DNA from 4 places in the Streptomyces sp. NPDC048461 genome. Region 3 is predicted to be linked to each of the others. Evidence: riboswitches for the same ligand, from Rfam matches in the RefSeq annotation. Region 3 holds a riboswitch; each other region holds the start of a gene.
The links. Region 3 has a riboswitch for cobalamin ahead of ACZ6S8_RS07815 (cobalamin biosynthesis protein). Riboswitches for the same ligand answer to the same signal wherever they lie in the genome.
Positions count from the first base shown of each region.

Region 1: another riboswitch for cobalamin. It lies ahead of ACZ6S8_RS33610 (DUF4430 domain-containing protein); the one in region 3 lies ahead of ACZ6S8_RS07815 (cobalamin biosynthesis protein).
Region 2: another riboswitch for cobalamin. It lies ahead of ACZ6S8_RS01855 (energy-coupling factor ABC transporter permease); the one in region 3 lies ahead of ACZ6S8_RS07815 (cobalamin biosynthesis protein).
Region 4: another riboswitch for cobalamin. It lies ahead of ACZ6S8_RS33385 (CoA-acylating methylmalonate-semialdehyde dehydrogenase); the one in region 3 lies ahead of ACZ6S8_RS07815 (cobalamin biosynthesis protein).

Region 1 covers NZ_JBVJGW010000029.1:69,047-73,233, forward strand. The annotation lists gene ACZ6S8_RS33600 (siderophore-interacting protein) at 1-98, shown strand, start outside; gene ACZ6S8_RS33605 (lysine N(6)-hydroxylase/L-ornithine N(5)-oxygenase family protein) at 215-1,564, opposite strand; cobalamin riboswitch at 1,960-2,080, shown strand; gene ACZ6S8_RS33610 (DUF4430 domain-containing protein) at 2,233-2,721, shown strand; gene ACZ6S8_RS33615 (hypothetical protein) at 2,911-3,390, shown strand; gene ACZ6S8_RS33620 (NUDIX domain-containing protein) at 3,577-4,032, opposite strand.
Region 2 covers NZ_JBVJGW010000001.1:420,493-424,679, forward strand. The annotation lists gene ACZ6S8_RS01840 (ATP-binding cassette domain-containing protein) at 1-225, opposite strand, end outside; gene cbiQ (cobalt ECF transporter T component CbiQ) at 222-971, opposite strand; gene ACZ6S8_RS01850 (energy-coupling factor ABC transporter substrate-binding protein) at 975-1,322, opposite strand; gene ACZ6S8_RS01855 (energy-coupling factor ABC transporter permease) at 1,322-2,017, opposite strand; cobalamin riboswitch at 2,047-2,241, opposite strand; gene ACZ6S8_RS01860 (flavodoxin family protein) at 2,325-3,056, shown strand; gene ACZ6S8_RS01865 (AMIN-like domain-containing (lipo)protein) at 3,233-3,793, opposite strand; gene ACZ6S8_RS01870 (SsgA family sporulation/cell division regulator) at 3,905-4,187, opposite strand, start outside.
Region 3 covers NZ_JBVJGW010000003.1:493,814-498,000, reverse strand. The annotation lists gene ACZ6S8_RS07830 (alpha/beta hydrolase) at 1-202, opposite strand, end outside; gene ACZ6S8_RS07825 (inorganic phosphate transporter) at 535-1,809, shown strand; gene ACZ6S8_RS07820 (hypothetical protein) at 1,835-2,056, shown strand; cobalamin riboswitch at 2,219-2,368, shown strand; gene ACZ6S8_RS07815 (cobalamin biosynthesis protein) at 2,406-3,398, shown strand; gene ACZ6S8_RS07810 (cobyric acid synthase) at 3,395-4,187, shown strand, end outside.
Region 4 covers NZ_JBVJGW010000029.1:1,092-5,278, reverse strand. The annotation lists gene ACZ6S8_RS33390 (short-chain fatty acyl-CoA regulator family protein) at 262-1,665, shown strand; cobalamin riboswitch at 1,736-1,904, shown strand; gene ACZ6S8_RS33385 (CoA-acylating methylmalonate-semialdehyde dehydrogenase) at 2,286-3,785, shown strand; gene ACZ6S8_RS33380 (acyl-CoA dehydrogenase family protein) at 3,790-4,187, shown strand, end outside.

The sequences.
Region 1 (4,187 bases), on a different contig from region 3:
TGACGGGTCTGGCCGAACGGGCCGGGCTGGAGGTCCGTGACTGCCGTGACATCGGCTGGGACCACCGACTGTGGGTGCTGACCGCCCCGTCGGCCTGAGCCGCCCGTCGGCCGCCGGGGCCGACACCCGCGGGGGGGCGCGGGAGTTGACCGCGCCCCCCCCGGGGTTCCTCCCGCCTGCTCGACGGCTTCGGGCCTCTGCGCCGCCCCGGGGCCTACCGCGCGGAGCCGATCTCGTCGGAGGCCCGGCGGGAGCCCGGGACCGGGGTGCGGCGCCGGCCCGCGATCGAGTCGAGGATCTCGCCGACCCGGACTGCTGTGTTGGACAGCAGCGAGGAGGTGATGCCGTGGGTGTGCTCGGTGCCGCCCTGGAGGTAGATGCCGCAGCGCAGCGCCGGGTCCGTCGTGATGCGGTAGTCGCGCTCCACGCGGACGCGGCCCTCGTCGTCACGGAGGCAGTGGCGCGCCACGTCGCCGAGCAGCGCGAGCCCGTCGGCGGAGCGGTATCCGGTCGCGTACACCAGCACGTCGGCCTCCAGCGGCTCCTTCTCCCCCGTGACGAGGGACTCGACCGTGGCCAGCACCTTGTCGGGGGCCTCCAGGACCTCGGTGAGCCGGGACACCCTGAGGAAGCGCAGCCGCTCGGTGCCGAGCACCTTCTCCCGGTACTCCTGGCGGTAGAGCTCGTCGATCAGGTCGATGTCCACGACCGAGTAGTTGGTGTTGGCGTGGTAGTCGATCAGCTTGCGCTTGATCTCCTCGGGGGCGGTGAAGTACGCGTCCACCGCTGCGGGGTCGAAGATCCGGTTCGCGAAGCCGCTGTCGTCGGCGGGGCTGTATCCGTAGCGGGAGAAGACGGCGCAGACCTCCGCCCCGGGGAAGGTCCGGTGCAGGAACGCCACGTTCTCCGCGGCGCTCTGGCCGGCGCCGACCACGATGAACCGGGACGGATCGCTCCCCTTGAGGGCCTCCACCCGGGTCAGGAGCTCCGAGGTGTGCCAGATCCGCTCGGTACGGTCGACCCCCTCCGGCATCTGCGGCCGCAGGCCGGTGCCGATGACGAGGTTGCGGGCCCGGTGGGTGACCGGTTCCTCGCCGGAGCGGGCGGTGACGTCCACGTACTCGATGACGCCGTCGCGCACGACGGGCCGCACGGCGACCACTTCGTGTCCGTAGGACACCATGTCGTCGACCTTGGCCGCGGCCCACTCGAAGTAGTCGTGGAACTCCACGCGCAGCGGGAACAGGTTCTTGTGGTTGACGAAGTCGATCAGCCGTCCCTTGCTCTGCAGGTAGCAGAGGAAGCTGTACTCGCTCGACGGGTTCCGCAGCGTCACCAAGTCCTTCAGGAACGACACCTGCATGGTCGCATCGTCGATCAGCATGCCGCGGTGCCAGCCGAAACACGGCTGCTGCTCGAAGAAGTGGGCGGTGATCGCCTCCTGTCGTCCGACGCCTGCGTTGTGTTCGCCGAGTGCGATCGCCATGGCCACGTTCGAGGGACCGAAGCCGATGCCGATGAGGTCGTGGATCACTGGCGCGCCGTCAGGAAGATCCTGTGCCATGTCACTCCCAATCGTGCGGGGGCAGTGGATTGCCGTGCGTGGGGAGCCGAGTGCGGGCACGCCGAAGGAGCGACGCCCGAGCGAAACTTAGGGAAGGCTAACCTGATCGCCGGGGCCTGTCGATGGGCACGTCAGATCGAGCCACCTGTGGCCCTCCGCCGAACCCGGTTCAGGATCGGGCGCGTTGACCCGCCGCGGCCGGTCGAGCCTGTCGGCTCATGAGGCAAGCCTCGCTTCACCCCTGCACGCTCCAGGGTTCCGAGCCCGCCGCCGCACGGCAGACCGCCTGAACTCCGCTGTCCCACAAGGCCGTTGGATATGACCGGCCAGTGGTGGGGATCACCGGATTTCCGCCATCGCGCTGCCCTATGATTCAGCTGCTCCGGGCACCGTCCCGGAGCGCGTACCGAACGCGTCCGCGTCCGGGGGAAGCCGGTGAGACTCCGGCGCTGACCTGCAACCGTGTGCGGCCTCGCTGCCGTGAGTCGGAAAACCCGCGCGTCACGTGCACCGCTTCGCCCCGTCATGGTCTACGGCGTGGAGCCCCGGACCACCGCCGCGCCGCCCCGCCCCGTCCGCTTCCGCGGACGGCTCACGGGGGCGTCCGCGCGCGGGCGGGTCGGGGTGCCGCGCCCCCGGACCCCGGTTCGCACCAGGAAGGCGCTCCCATGCGCAGTGTCACCATCCGCCAGGCCCTGATCACCACGGCGGCCCTCGGTCTCGCCCTCGGCAGCGCTCCTGCCGTCGCCCAGGCCAAGGCCACGCCGAACACCAATGCCCCCGTCAAGGTGTCCCTCACCGTCCAGGGACCGAACGGCCTGCTGTTCAAGGGCAAGATCAAGACGAAGGGCCACGACGTCACCACCGCCACCGGTGGTACCCACACGTGCGACGGGACGAACGGCGCGGCCAACCCGACCGCCGTGCCGACCCCGACCGCCGCGCTCGACGACGCCGCCCGCAAGCGGCACTTCACGTGGGACGGCACCTGGTACGCGTCGTTCGACGACTTCTCCGTCGACACCATCAAGCAGGTCAGCGGCGGCGGCGGCGCCTACTGGAACATATCCGTCAACGGCACCCCGACCTCGGTGGGCGGCTGCCAGTTCAAGCTGAAGGCCGGCGACAAGGTCGCCTTCACCTGGACCTCCTTCTAACAGCCACCCCGTGCGGGCCCGCCGACGGCGGGCCCGCACCGGCCCCGCACCGGCCCCGCACCGGCCCCGGGCGGCCCGTTTTCCGGGCGTGGCCCGCTGCCACCGGTCCAGCGGGTGCGGGCTCCGCCCGGATGGGGGAAGCTGGCAGGGTTCCCGTGCCTACGGCGGGACGACGGCGAGGAGGGTCTCGTGGACGCTTCACAAGACGGCCGGCGCGCATCCCGGTCCGGGCTGCGGACGGCCACCCTGTTGTGCGCTGCCGCGGCTCTCGTGGCGGCGGCGGTTCCGGCATCCGCCGTGCAGACGCAGACCCGGGCCGCACCCGTACCGGATCCGGTCGTGGTCGTGGACTGCTTCTCCGAGGACCAGGTGCGTCCCGAGACGTACCTGCTGGCCTGCGGCGACGGCAACAACCGCCTCGTGGATCTCGACTGGAAGACGTGGGGGCGCCACACCGCGACGGCCACCGGCACCGACATGGCGAACGAATGCCGGCCGAACTGCGCTGCCGGCCGTTTCCTCTCCTATCCCGTGTCCGTGACACTGGCCAACCCGGAGCCGTGGCCCGACCGCCCCGGCGTGGAGCGCTTCACGACCATCCGGCTGCTGTTCCCGGACGACGCCCCGTCGCCGATCCCCCACGACGTGACGTACAAGCTGGTGTACTGACCCGCACGGCACAGCCGCCCCGCACCCCCTCCCGTAGGGCGCGGGGCGGCGGCACGTGCCATGCGTGCCCTCGCCCACACGGCTCCCGGAACGGACCGCAGCAACGGCCGCTGCACCCCGCCCGGGCATCGGCGAGGCAGCGGAGCAGCCTGTGCGTGCCGGTGGTGTCGCGGCGCTCCCGCTGCGCTACAGGGCGAGTTCGAGGTAGGCGACCTGCTTCTCCTCGTACGCCGCGAGGGCCCGGTGCCAGATGGCGAGGGCGAACGGCGGGATCATGCTCGGGGTGATGTCCTCGGGCCGGCAGAAGCGGATCTCGCCGATCTCCGACTCCTGCGGGCGGATGGCCCGTTGCCGCTCCGCGTCGAGCCGGAGGCCGTCGAAGACGTAGAAGACCTGGGACCCCTCGGGCCGGGTGACCCACGCGGTGACCAGGAGCCGGCCGATCTCCAGGTCCAGGCCCAGCTCCTCACGGAGCTCGCGGCGCAGGGCGGCGGTGGGCAGTTCGCCCTCCTCGATGTGCCCGCCGGGGAGGTTCCAGCGCTCCTTGTGGACGGGATTGACGATGAGCACGCGGCCCTGCTCGTCCCGGATGACCGCTGCGGCGGAGGCCGCCGCCGCCACGTGGCCGGTGGATGTGGTCATGAGCTTCTCCTGTGGTGCACGGCTACGTCGTCACGCCCCTCCCCTGCATGATCGGAACGGGGTTCGACAGCATAGGTCGGCGGCCGGGCGCGGCCGCACCCGTGCCTGGTCCTGGTCGCCTGCGAGGACTAGGGGGTGTCGTCGAAGTCGTTTCG
Region 2 (4,187 bases), on a different contig from region 3:
CCCGGCGCGGCCGTGCGCCACCTCCACCCCGTCCAGCAGCAGCGCGCCCGACGCCGGCCGCAGGCCCCCGCTCAACAGGCGCATCAGCGTGGTCTTGCCGCTGCCGTTGCGGCCCAGCAGCACCAGGGCGCGGCCCTCGGGGATCGCGAAGTCCACGCCGGACAGCACCTCGGGGCCGTCCTCGTACGCGTAGCCCGCGCCGGCCAGTTCCACCAGCGGCTTCACAGGTACAGCTCCTTCAGTACGAGGGTCACGGCGACCAGCGAGGCGAGCAGGGCGGCCGTCCCGGCCAGGAACCGCCGGGACAGCGCCGTCTGAGGCACCAGCACGCGCAGCGCGCCGTCGTAGCCGCGCCCGGCCAGGCCCGACTGGAGCCGGGCCGCGCGGTCGAAGGCCCGGACGAACGAGGTCGCGGCGAGCCCGGCCACCGACCGCCAGGCGGCCGCCCGCCCGGCGGTGCCGAGGCGGGCCGCCTGGGCCTGCCGGACGCGGGCCAGGGAGTCGAGGAGCAGGAAGCCGATCCGGTACATCACCAGCGCCACGTCCACGACCGGGGCCGGCACCCCGGCCCGGACCAGGCGCGGCAGCACGTCCGAGACCGGGGTGGTGAAGGCGAACAGCAGCACCCCGAGGGAGGCCGCCGAGGTCCGCAGCAGCAGTTCGCCCGCGTGCCGGGGGCCGTCGGGAGCCATCGCGACGAAGCCCGCCGGGCCGCCCACGGAGAACAGCAGCGGCAGCGCCCCCGTGAAGCAGAAGCCCAGCGGGATGCGGAACGCCCGCCACAGCTGCCGCCCCGCCACCCCGGCGGGACCCAGCAGCAGGGCGAGGGTCGCCGCGGCCACCAGCGGTCCGCCGGGCCACGGCGGCAGGCACACCGCCGTGACCGTCAGGCCGACTCCCAGTACCGCCTTCTCCAGCGGATGGCGGCGGCGCCAGCGGCTGCTGTGCGCCGCCGCGTCGATCGGCAGCACCGCCTACGACTGCACGGTGGCGTCGGGCGCCGCGGCGCCGGCGGCGCCCGCTGCGGCAGCGCCCTGGCGGCGCCCCTTGCGGACGCCGAAGTAGTACGCGAGCACGCCCGCGCCGAGCGCCGCCTGCAGGGCGAACAGCGCCGACTCGATCTCCCCGGACGGGGGCTCGTACAGGGGCGAGAACCAGGGCTCGTAGTCCGGCTTCAGCTCGGTGATGGCCGTCTCCGCCTGCGCGTCGGCGCCCGCGAACGGCTCCTCCTTGCCCTCGCCCAGCCCCAGCGCCAGCGGGAGCACGGCCAGCGCCGCGACCAGGAGCAGCAGCAGGGTGTTGATCTTCGCGTTCCGGCTCATCAGACCGTCGCCTCCTGCTTGGCCTTGCCGGACGTGAGCTTCGCGACGCCGAGCCGGACCAGGTCCGACTTGCTGGACTGCATCAGCAGCCGGACGACGAGCACGGTCAGCAGGCCCTCGCTCACCGCGAGCGGGATCTGGGTCAGCGCGAAGATCTCACCGAACTTCACGAGCGAGCCGGTGAACCCGGTGGCCTGGTCGGGGAAGGCCAGCGCCAGCTGGACCGAGGTCACGCAGTAGGTGACCAGGTCGGCGAAGAAGGCGCCGAAGAACACGGCCACCATCAGGGGGGCGCCGGTTCCGCGCAGCAGGCGGTAGACGGCGTACCCGGCCCACGGGCCGGCGATGGCCATCGAGAAGACGTTGGCGCCGAGGGTGGTGAGCCCGCCGTGCGCCAGCAGCAGCGCCTGGAACAGCAGGGTGATCGTCCCCAGCACCGCCATGATCGGCGGCCGGAAGAGGATCGCTCCGAGCCCCGTACCGGTGGGGTGGGAGCAGCTGCCCGTCACCGAGGGGATCTTCAGGGCGGACAGGACGAACGTGAACGCTCCGGCCGCACCGAGCAGCAGCGTGCTCTCCGGGTTGGCCTTGACCTCGCGGGTCAGGGCGCGGACACCGTGTACGACAAAGGGAGCGGACGCGGCGCCCCAGGCGACCGCGTGCAAGGGGGGCAGAAACCCCTCGGCTATATGCATGAGTAAGGAGACCTCTCCAGCACCTCGTGGATGGACGACGCGCCTCGGCCGGTCTCCTGGCTCACGGGTACTGATGCCCGGGCTCCGCCTTCCCGGGGCCGAGCGGTCTCCCGCGCGGGCCCAGTGGCTTCCCGCAGGAGTGGAGCCGGACTTCCCGATCACAGTGGCGAGGGCCGCACCGGTTTCGCACCGGTTTCCCGAACACCAAGGCCCGCTGACCCTAGTCGGCCGCGCGGACCGGTCACAACCCGCCCCTCGCGGGTGCGGTGCGGTGGCGCTCCGGACGGTGCCCGGACAAGGTGGGTGCGTGGCTGCCGACGAGGAGAACGCGACCCCGCCCGACTACTCGGGCCTGACCGCCGTCTACGTGAACTGCACGCTCAAACGCTCACCCGAGACCAGCAACACCGACGGCCTGATCGGCAGGAGCCGCGCGGTCATGGAGGCGGCCGGTGCCCGGACCTCGGTCATCCGCGCCGTCGACCACGACATCGCGACCGGCGTCTGGCCGGACATGACCGAACACGGCTGGGAGAGCGACCAGTGGCCGGTCCTCTACAGCCGGATCATGGACGCCGACATCCTCGTGCTGTGCGGGCCGATCTGGCTCGGCGACAACAGCTCCGTGATGAAGCGCGTCATCGAGCGGCTCTACGCCTGCTCGTCCCTGCTGAACGAGCAGGGGCAGTACGCGTACTACGGGCGCGTCGGCGGCGCGCTGATCACCGGCAACGAGGACGGCGTCAAGCACTGCGCCATGAACGTCCTCTACAGCCTCCAGCACCTGGGCTACGCGATCCCGCCGCAGGCCGACGCGGGCTGGATCGGCGAGGCCGGACCCGGCCCCTCCTACCTGGACCCGGGATCCGGCGGCCCCGAGAACGACTTCACCAACCGGAACACCGCCTTCATGTCCTGGAACCTGATGCACCTGGCCGCCCTGCTCAAGCGGGCGGGCGGAATGCCGGCGCACGGGAACCAGCGCTCCCTGTGGGACGCGGGCTGCCGGTTCGACTTCCCCAACCCCGAGCACCGCTGAGGAACGCGGCGGGGGGGGGGGGGGGGGGGGGGGCCCCCCCCCCCCCCCCCCCCCCCCCCCCCCGCCCAGGGGGTGACCCACGCCCCACCCACCCCCCCCCCCCCCCCCGGACCACCCCCCCCCCCCCCCCCCCGCCCGGGCGCCCCCCCCCCCCCCCCCCCCCCCCCCCGCCCCGGTCAGCACACGTTCGGGTGCGCGATGTCCAGGACCAGCCGCTCGGGCGAGTGCAGGACGCTGGTGGAGTAGGCGGGTGCGGTGTCGAAGGCGGCGCCGAAGGTCACGTACCCCTCGTAGTCGCCGGTCAGGGCGATGCCCTTGAGCTTGCTGAGGTAGATCTTCTGCAGGCGCGGACCCTGGTAGACGTTCTGCCCCGCGTCGTCGTGACCGGCGGCGGGGTTCAGGCGGACTTCCAGGAAGTACTTCCCGGCCAGCGGGACGGGCTTGCCCGAGCCGTCGTAGTACAGCTTCGGCACGGGCGTGACGGTGACCCCGGGGACGTACCCCTGGAGGTCGATGACGAGCCGGTCGTACGTGCAGTGACCGCCCCAGCGGGCGTTGACGACGAGTGGGGTCTGGGTGCGGGCGGCGGCCTGGGCGGCCGAGGCCGGTGCGGCGAGGGCTAGGCCGGCGGTGAGCAGCGCGCCGGTGGCCAGGGCCACGAGCTGCCGGCGGCGCCGTCGAAGGGACGGCAGGCGGTGAGACGGACGTGGACGCGGGTGGTTCGAGACGTCGTTCATGACGTCCCCCGATTCTCCGGAGACGGGGCTGTGCTGTCACCGCTAAGGACACCCGCGGGACGGCGACGGTTCCCGGGCCGGGGCCGCGGGCTCCTCCCGGCTCCGGGGCCGTCAGCCGGGCAGCAGCGCGTCGAGCTCCGCGTCGAGGTCGTAGTGCCGGTGCTCCAGGCCGCGCGGGACCAGCTGGGTCAGACGGCGGCACAGCCCGCGCACGTCCTTGGCGCGGGCGGAGAACACGCAGCTCTTCTCGCCGTTGCTGAAGGCCAGGAAGACCCGCGGTTCGGTGCCCTTCCAGCGCGGCCACACCTGTATGTCCCCCTCGCCGGTGGCGCAGGACTCCCCGTCGAGCAGCAGGTCGCGGGCGAACACCCAGCGCGCCAGGTGGGCGCCGCCG
Region 3 (4,187 bases):
GCAGGGAGCCGAGGGAGCGGGTCAGCTCCACCCGGCCGGGGGCCGTGGAGTGGACGCTGAGCCGGGGACCGCCGGGCAGGGGGCGCCCCGGTTCGGGACGCAGGGCGGCGTCGGCGGCGTAGCGGCCGGCCGCGACCGCGGCCGCGCCGGCGCCCAGGAGCGTGGTGGTGACGGCTGCTGCCGTCGCTGTGGCGGTACGCACCGCTCCAGTGTCGGCGCGCGGGCTCCGGCGGGCCACCGGAGACGAGCGCTCCGCGGAGGGAGCGGACCTCGGCCTGCGGGGACCGGAACCGGAGTGACCTACCTCTCCTTCGGGTGACGGGGCGGACTCCCGGGGCAGGCGGTCGTGTTGCCGGAGGGGAGCATTCACCCGGCTTTGACGTGCATTAATCGATATATCTACGGCAGAACCAGGACGAAGCTCCCGATCGCGTGGCGCACCAGTACACCGGTCCGCCCGTGCCAGTTCACCTTCCGTTCATCCAGGTTGCCTACGTTCGCCGAGCCACTGACGTCAAACAGAAGCCTGGGTAAATGGAGCACATAACGCTTCTCCTCGGGATCGTGATCATCACCGCTCTCGTGTTCGACTTCACGAACGGTTTTCACGACACGGCCAACGCGATGGCCACCACCATCTCGACCGGCGCCCTCAAGCCCAAGACGGCGGTGGCCATGTCCGCCGTACTCAACCTCGTCGGCGCGTTCATGTCCGTGGAGGTCGCCAAGACGATCTCCAAGGGCCTGGTCAACGAGGAAGGCATCCAGCCAGAGGTGATCTTCGCCGCCCTGGTCGGAGCCATCCTCTGGAACCTCGTCACCTGGCTGGTCGGCCTGCCCTCCAGTTCCTCCCACGCCCTGATGGGCGGCCTGATCGGCGCCGCGGTGGCCTCGGCCGGCATGGGTGCGGTCAACGGCAGCGTCGTCGTCACCAAGGTGCTCATCCCCGCGATCGCCGCCCCCCTGGTGGCCGGCCTGGCCGCGCTGCTGGCGGCGAAGCTCACCTACAAGCTCGGCAACAAGGTCGGTGAGAAGACCTCCGCGAAGGGCTACCGCGCCGGTCAGATCGCCTCGGCCGGCCTCGTCTCCCTCGCGCACGGCACCAACGACGCGCAGAAGACGATGGGCATCATCACGCTGGCGCTCATCGCCGGCAACGCGCTGCCCGCCGGTGCCAACCCGCCGGTCTGGGTCATCGTCTCCGCCGGCCTGGCCATCGCCATGGGCACCTACCTGGGCGGCTGGCGCATCATCCGCACCATGGGCAAGGGCCTGACCGACCTCCAGCCGCAGCAGGGCTTCGCCGCCCAGACCTCCGCGGCGAGCGTCATCCTGGCCTCCTCGACCCTCGGCTTCTCCCTCTCCACCACCCACGCGTGCTCCGGCGCGGTCATGGGTGCGGGGCTGGGACGCAAGGGCGGCGTGGTCCGCTGGTCCACCGCCAGCCGCATGTTCATCGCCTGGGGCCTGACCCTGCCGGCCGCCGCGCTGGTCGCCGCCGGAGCGGAGCTCGTCATGCGGACCGGCGACATCGGCATCGCCGCCGTCACGGTCTTCCTGGTCGGCTCCTGCTTCGCCATCTGGGTCATCTCCCGTCGCCAGGTCGTCGACCACCACAACGTCAACGAGGTGGAGCCGGCCGGTGTCGGTGTCGCCGGTGAGCCGGAGGCGGGTGTCGTGACCACGGCCATGGCCGCCGTCACCGTCCCGCCGACCACCGCCGCCGCGGCGGCCATGGCCGACGACGACCTCCGGGCCACCATCCCGGCCGCGACGACGACCCCGGCGGCTCCGGCCGCCGCGGTCTGACCGAGATCTGCAGAGGAACGGCAGTATGAAGATCGACTGGGAAGCACTCGGCTCCGTCTTCGGGGTCAGCCTCTCCGCCACCGTCGCCCTGGTGGCCCTCTTCACCCTGGGCCTGGTGGGCCTGTCCAAGCACGAGGCCGCCACCGAACAGGGCGGCAGCGCCACCCTGGCCCGGAGCGGGGCGTACGCCTGCTTCGCGCTCGTCACGGCGGCCGTGGCGTACGGGATCTACCTGATCGTCGCCTGAGACCTCGGGCGCGCGGGCTCCCTCCGGGTTCTCCCGGGGGGAGCTTTCGCATGACCGGCCCCGCGCCCGCCGCACGCCCGGCCCGCGCCGCCGCACGCCCCGCGCGGGCGGCGCCGTACTCCCGCCTGCGGCCCCGCCGCAGGTCAACGGCGAGTTGACGGGCCTTCGCGGTGCGTGGTGGACTGCCCGAGCCATTACGGCGGCATGGAGAGGAAGCCGGTGCGAATCCGGCGCGGTCCCGCCACTGTCACCGGGTCACTCCAGCGCGTGCGACCCGGGAGCCAGGAACTCTCGCCGCCGGTCACGTCGAACCAGGGCGCGGACCCTGAGTGAGGACATGCCTTCCACCATGCGTGCCGACCGCGTCTTCGCGTACGGCGCCGCGGCGGGCCTGATCGGCGACCGGATCCTCGGGGATCCGCGCCGCGGGCACCCCGTGGCCGCCTTCGGACGGGCCGCCGCCGCCGTCGAGCGCGCCCTGTGGCGCGACGACCGCGCCCGGGGCGCCCTGCACACCCTGATCTGCGCCGGGGGCGCGACCGCCGTCGGCCTGCTCGGCGCCCGCGCCGTGCGCTCCCGGCCCGCGGCCGCCCGCATCGCCCTGACCGCCGCCGCCACCTGGGCCGTCGTCGGCGGCACCTCGCTGGGCCGGGAGGCCCGCACCATCGGCGGGTCGCTGGCCGCCGGGGACGGCGATGCGGCCCGCAAGCGGCTGCCGCACCTGTGCGGGCGCGATCCGCAGGCCCTGGACGAGCAGCAGATGGCCCGGGCCGTCGTGGAGTCCGTCGCCGAGAACACCTCCGACGCCGTCGTCGGGGCCCTGGTGTGGGGCGCCGTGGCCGGGGTGCCCGGGCTGCTGGCCTTCCGCGCCGTGAACACCCTGGACGCGATGGTCGGCCACAGGTCCCCCCGCCACCTGCGCTACGGCTGGGCCTCCGCCCGGCTCGACGACGTGGCGGGCTGGCCGGGCGCCCGGCTGACCGCGCTCGCCGCCGTCGCCGCCGGCCCCGACCGGCGCGGGGCCCTGCGGGCCTGGCGCGCGGACGCCTCCCGGCACCCCAGCCCGAACGCCGGCCCCGTCGAGTCCTCCTTCGCGGGGGCGCTCGGCGTGCGCCTGGGCGGCACCCTGGCGTACGGCGGCCGCGTCGAGCACCGGGCCGTGCTGAACGGCGCGGCCGGACGGCCCGTCGAGGTCGCCGACATCGAGCGGGCGGTACGGCTGTCGCGGAACGTGACCTGGCTGGCGCTGGGGGCCTGCGTGGCCGCCCGGACGCTGGCCGGGCGCGCCTCCCGCGGCGCCTTCCCGCCCCGCATCCCCCGTACGAGGAAGGAGCGCCCGTGAGCGGCGCGCAGCGCGGCGGCGGACTGCTGGTCGCCGGTACGACGTCGGACGCGGGAAAGAGCGTGGTCACGGCGGGCATCTGCCGCTGGCTGGCCCGCACCGGCGTGAAGGTGGCGCCCTTCAAGGCGCAGAACATGTCGCTGAACTCCTTCGTCACCCGGGAGGGCGCCGAGATCGGGCGCGCCCAGGCGATGCAGGCACAGGCGGCCCGGGTGGAGCCGACCGCGCTGATGAACCCGGTGCTGCTCAAGCCCGGCAGCGACCAGAGCAGCCAGGTCGTGCTGCTGGGCAGGCCGGTGGGCGAGATGAGCGCCCGCGGGTTCTTCGGGACGGCCGGGGGCGCCGCCCCCGGGACGGCGCCGCAGGGCGGCCGGCGCGAGCAGCTGCTCGGCGTCGTCACGGACTGCCTGGAGCAGCTGCGGGGCAGCTACGACGCCGTGATCTGCGAGGGCGCGGGCAGCCCGGCCGAGATCAACCTGCGCCGGACCGACATCGTGAACATGGGCATCGCCCGGGCCGCGCGGTTCCCGGTGGTCGTGGTCGGGGACATCGACCGGGGCGGGGTCTTCGCGTCCTTCTTCGGGACGACGGCGCTGCTGTCCCCGGAGGACCAGTCGCTGATCGCGGGGTACCTGGTGAACAAGTTCCGCGGCGACGTGTCGCTGCTGGAGCCCGGCATGGAGATGCTCCGCGGCCTGACGGGCCGCGGGACGTACGGGGTGCTGCCGTTCCGGCACGGCCTCGGCATCGACGAGGAGGACGGGCTGCGGGTGTCCCTGCGGGGCGCCG
Region 4 (4,187 bases), on a different contig from region 3:
GCTGAGCAATGCTGCCGATGCGCAGGGCAGGACGGGACCGACCACCGTAATCAGGGCATGAATCGGGGATCGGATGTCCGTCCCGGCTACCGGTTCCGGCGGGCCGCAGGAACGACTCTGGCACTGGCACCGGGTGCCAACAAGGAGGTACGGCTGCCAAGGTCTGCGAATCTTCCCAGCCGAAACTGCCAAGCTTGCGAAGCTCCCCGGCGGGGGCGGCGCACGTAGTCTGACGGTCCTGTCCGACCGTGGAGGAGACCGGTGAGCAAGACGTACGCGGGGGCCCGGCTGCGCCGGCTGCGCGAGGAGCGCCGGATGACCCAGGCCGACCTGGCCCGGGTCCTGGCCATCTCGCCCAGCTACCTCAACCAGATGGAGCACGACTCCCGGCCGCTCACCGTGCCCGTACTGCTGCGCCTCACCGAGGCGTTCGGAGTCGACCCCGGCTTCTTCTCCGAGCGCGACACCAGCCGCCTCGTCGCCGACCTGCGCGAGGCCCTCGCCGGGGAAGTGGCCGAGGCCCGCGTCTCCGCCTCCGACCTGGCCGAACTCGCCACCCGGATGCCCGCCGTCGCCGCGGTCCTGCTGGACCTGGGGCGGCGCGGCCAGCTGCTGGCCGAACGCCTCGCCGGGACGGCCGAGGGCCGCGAGGGCGGAGCCGGAACGCCGCGCTCCCCCCACGAGGAGATCCGCGAGTTCTTCTACCGGCGGCAGAACTACCTGCACGACACGGACCTCGCCGCCGAAGGGCTGGCCCGCGAGATCGGCATCCGCCCCGGAGACGTCGTCGGCGCGCTCGCCCGCCGCCTCGCGGACCGGCACGGCGTCCGCCTGGCGGCCGACTCCGACCGGCTGCACCACTACGACGGCGCCGCGCGCGTCCTGCACCTGTCAGGGCGTCTGCGCCCCGGCCAGCAGGCCTTCCGGATGGCCACGCAGCTCGCGCTCCTCGAACACGGCACGGAACTGGACGGGCTGGCCGCCGAGGACTTCTCCGCCGGATCCGCCGCGCACGGCCTGGCCCGGATCGGCATCGCCAGCTACTTCGCCGCCGCGCTGATCCTCCCGTACGCGGCCTTCCACGCCGCGGCCGAGGAGTTCCGCTACGACATCGAACGGCTCACCGACCAGTTCGGCCTGGGCTACGAGACCGTCTGCCACCGGCTGAGCACCCTCCAGCGCCCCCGGCTGCGCGGGGTCCCCTTCTCCTTCGTCCGGGTCGACCGCGCCGGGAACATGTCCAAGCGGCAGTCGGCCACCGGCTTCCACTTCTCCCGCGCCGGCGGCACCTGCCCGCTGTGGAACGTGTACGAGGCCTTCGCCGCGCCCGGCCGCATCCACGTCCAGGTGGCCGCCATGCCGGACGGGCAGCGCCACCTGTGGACCGCGCGGGCCGTCACCCGCCACCGCGGCGGCTGGGGCGAACCCGGCAAGACCTTCGCGATCGGCCTCGGCTGCGAGATCCGGCACGCCCCGCGCCTGGTCTACTCCGACGGCATCGACCTCGACAACGTCTCCGCCGCGACCCCCATCGGGATGGGCTGCAGGCTCTGCGAACGCCTCGACTGCCCGCAGCGGGCGGTGCCTCCGCTGGGCCGCGCGCTGGCCGTGGACGAGAACAGCAGCACCTTCGTGCCGTACCCGGTCGCGCCCGAGCGCGGCTGAACACGGCCCGGGGCCGTCCGGACGACGCCCGGGGGAGGGGCTGGACTTACTAGGACGTCCAACTATATGTTCGGGGCACAAGGTCCGCGGTGCAGGGAAGCCGGTGTGAATCCGGCACGGTCCCGCCACTGTGACCGGGGAGCGTGCTGCCCTCCCGCGCCACCGGCGAACGCGCCGGGTGGACGGGCGGCACGCGGAGATCCGGGAGTCAGGTTACCGGCCGCGGAACGTTCCGTGTTGTCCACGAGGATGGAGCAGACACGCATGGCACCGGTCCGTACCCACGACCCAGGTGATCCGGCGGAGCGAGCGGCAACCCCCGCGCGCTCGTAGGGCAGACCTTCCGGAACGTACCGCGTCCGCGTGGCCGCAACGATCCGCCAGTGACGCCCCGGGCCACGCCCCTCACGACATGCCCGGCCCGCGACACCCGGCCCGCCGCCCGGCGACGGCCCGGTGAGCCGCGGACCGCACCGGCACGCCCCGAGGCGCGCGACCCGGCTCTTCGGCCGCCCTTGCGGCGGCCCGTCCCCCGGCCCGTCACGCGGCGCACCCCACCCGGTGCGGCCGCCGGCCCGCCGTGCCATCCCCGGATCCCACCTGACGAGAGCAGGCACCCCATGGTCCGCGAACTCACCCATTTCATCGGCGGCAAGCACACCGCCGGAACCTCCGGCCTCTTCGCCGACGTGTACGACCCCAACACCGGCACCGTCCAGGCCCGCGTCCCCCTCGCGGGACGCGCCGACACCGAAGCGGCCATCGCCGACGCGGCAAGCGCGCAGCTCGAATGGGCCGAGTGGAACCCGCAGCGCCGCGCCCGCGTCCTGCTGCGGTTCCTCCAGCTCGTCGAGGGCGAACGTGACGCCCTCGCCCGCCTGTTGTCGGCCGAACACGGGAAGACCGTCGCCGACGCGCACGGCGACCTGCAACGCGGCCTGGAAGTCGTCGAGTTCGCCGCCGGCATTCCCCACCTGCTCAAGGGGGAGTTCACCGACAACGCCGGAGGCGGAATCGACGTGCACTCGCTGCGCGTCCCCCTCGGCGTCGTCGCCGGCATCACCCCGTTCAACTTCCCCGCGATGATCCCGCTGTGGAAGGCCGCGCCGGCGATCGCCTGCGGCAACGCCTTCATCCTCAAGCCCTCGGAGCGCGACCCCTCCGTACCGCTGCGGCTGGCCGAACTCTTCCTGGAGGCCGGACTCCCGCCCGGTGTGCTCAACGTGGTCAACGGCGGCAAGGAAGCCGTCGACACCCTCCTCGACGACCCCCGGGTCCAAGCGCTCGGATTCGTCGGATCGACCCCGATCGCCGCGCACATCTACGCCACCGCCGCCGCCCGCGGCAAGCGCGCCCAGTGCTTCGGCGGCGCCAAGAACCACATGATCGTGATGCCGGACGCCGACCTGGACCAGGCCGTGGACGCGCTGATCGGCGCCGGATACGGCTCGGCCGGCGAGCGCTGCATGGCCATCGCCGTGGCCGTGCCCGTCGGAGAGGAGACCGCCGACGCCCTGGTGGCGAGGCTGAAGGAGCGCATCGCCACCCTGCGCATCGGCCGTTCCGACGATCCGGAAGCCGACTTCGGTCCCCTGGTGAGCCGCGACGCCCTGGACCGGGTCCGCCGCTACGTGGACATCGGCGTCAACGAGGGTGCCGAACTCGTCGTCGACGGAAGGGGGTTCACCCTCCCCGGACACGAGAACGGCTTCTTCGCCGGCGCCACCCTCTTCGACCGCGTCGCACCGTCCATGCGCATCTACCGCGAGGAGATCTTCGGCCCGGTGCTGTCCGTCGTACGGGCCGCGGACTACGCCGAGGCACTGCGGCTCCCCACCGAGCACCCGTACGGCAACGGCGTCGCCATCTTCACCCGGGACGGCGACACCGCCCGGGACTTCACCCGCCGGGTGGGCGCCGGCATGGTCGGGGTCAACGTGCCCATCCCGGTCCCGGTGGCCTACCACACCTTCGGCGGCTGGAAGCGGTCCGGCTTCGGCGACCTCAACCAGCACGGACCGGACTCGATCCGCTTCTACACCCGCACCAAGACCGTCACCTCGCGCTGGCCCTCCGGGGTCAAGGAGGGCGCGAGCTTCACCATCCCCACGATGGGCTGAGCCCGTGACCACCACCCTGACACCCGATCAGCTCGCGCTGGCCGAGGTCACCCTCGACTTCGCCCAGGAGCAGCTCTCCCCGTACGCCGTCGCGTGGGACCAGGACAAGCACTTCCCGGTCGACGTCATCCGCAAGGCGGCCGGCCTCGGCCTCGGCGGCGTCTACGTACGGGAGGAACACGGCGGTTCGGCCCTCGGCCGTGCCGACGGCGTCCTCGTCTTCGAGGCCCTGGCCACCGGCTGCCCCTCCATCGCCGGATACCTCTCCATCCACAACATGGTCGCCTGGATGATCGACCGCTACGGCGACCCCGGCCAGCGCGAGCGCTGGCTGCCCGGCCTGTGCTCCGCCGGGACGCTGGGGAGCTACTGCCTGACCGAACCGGGCGCGGGATCCGACGC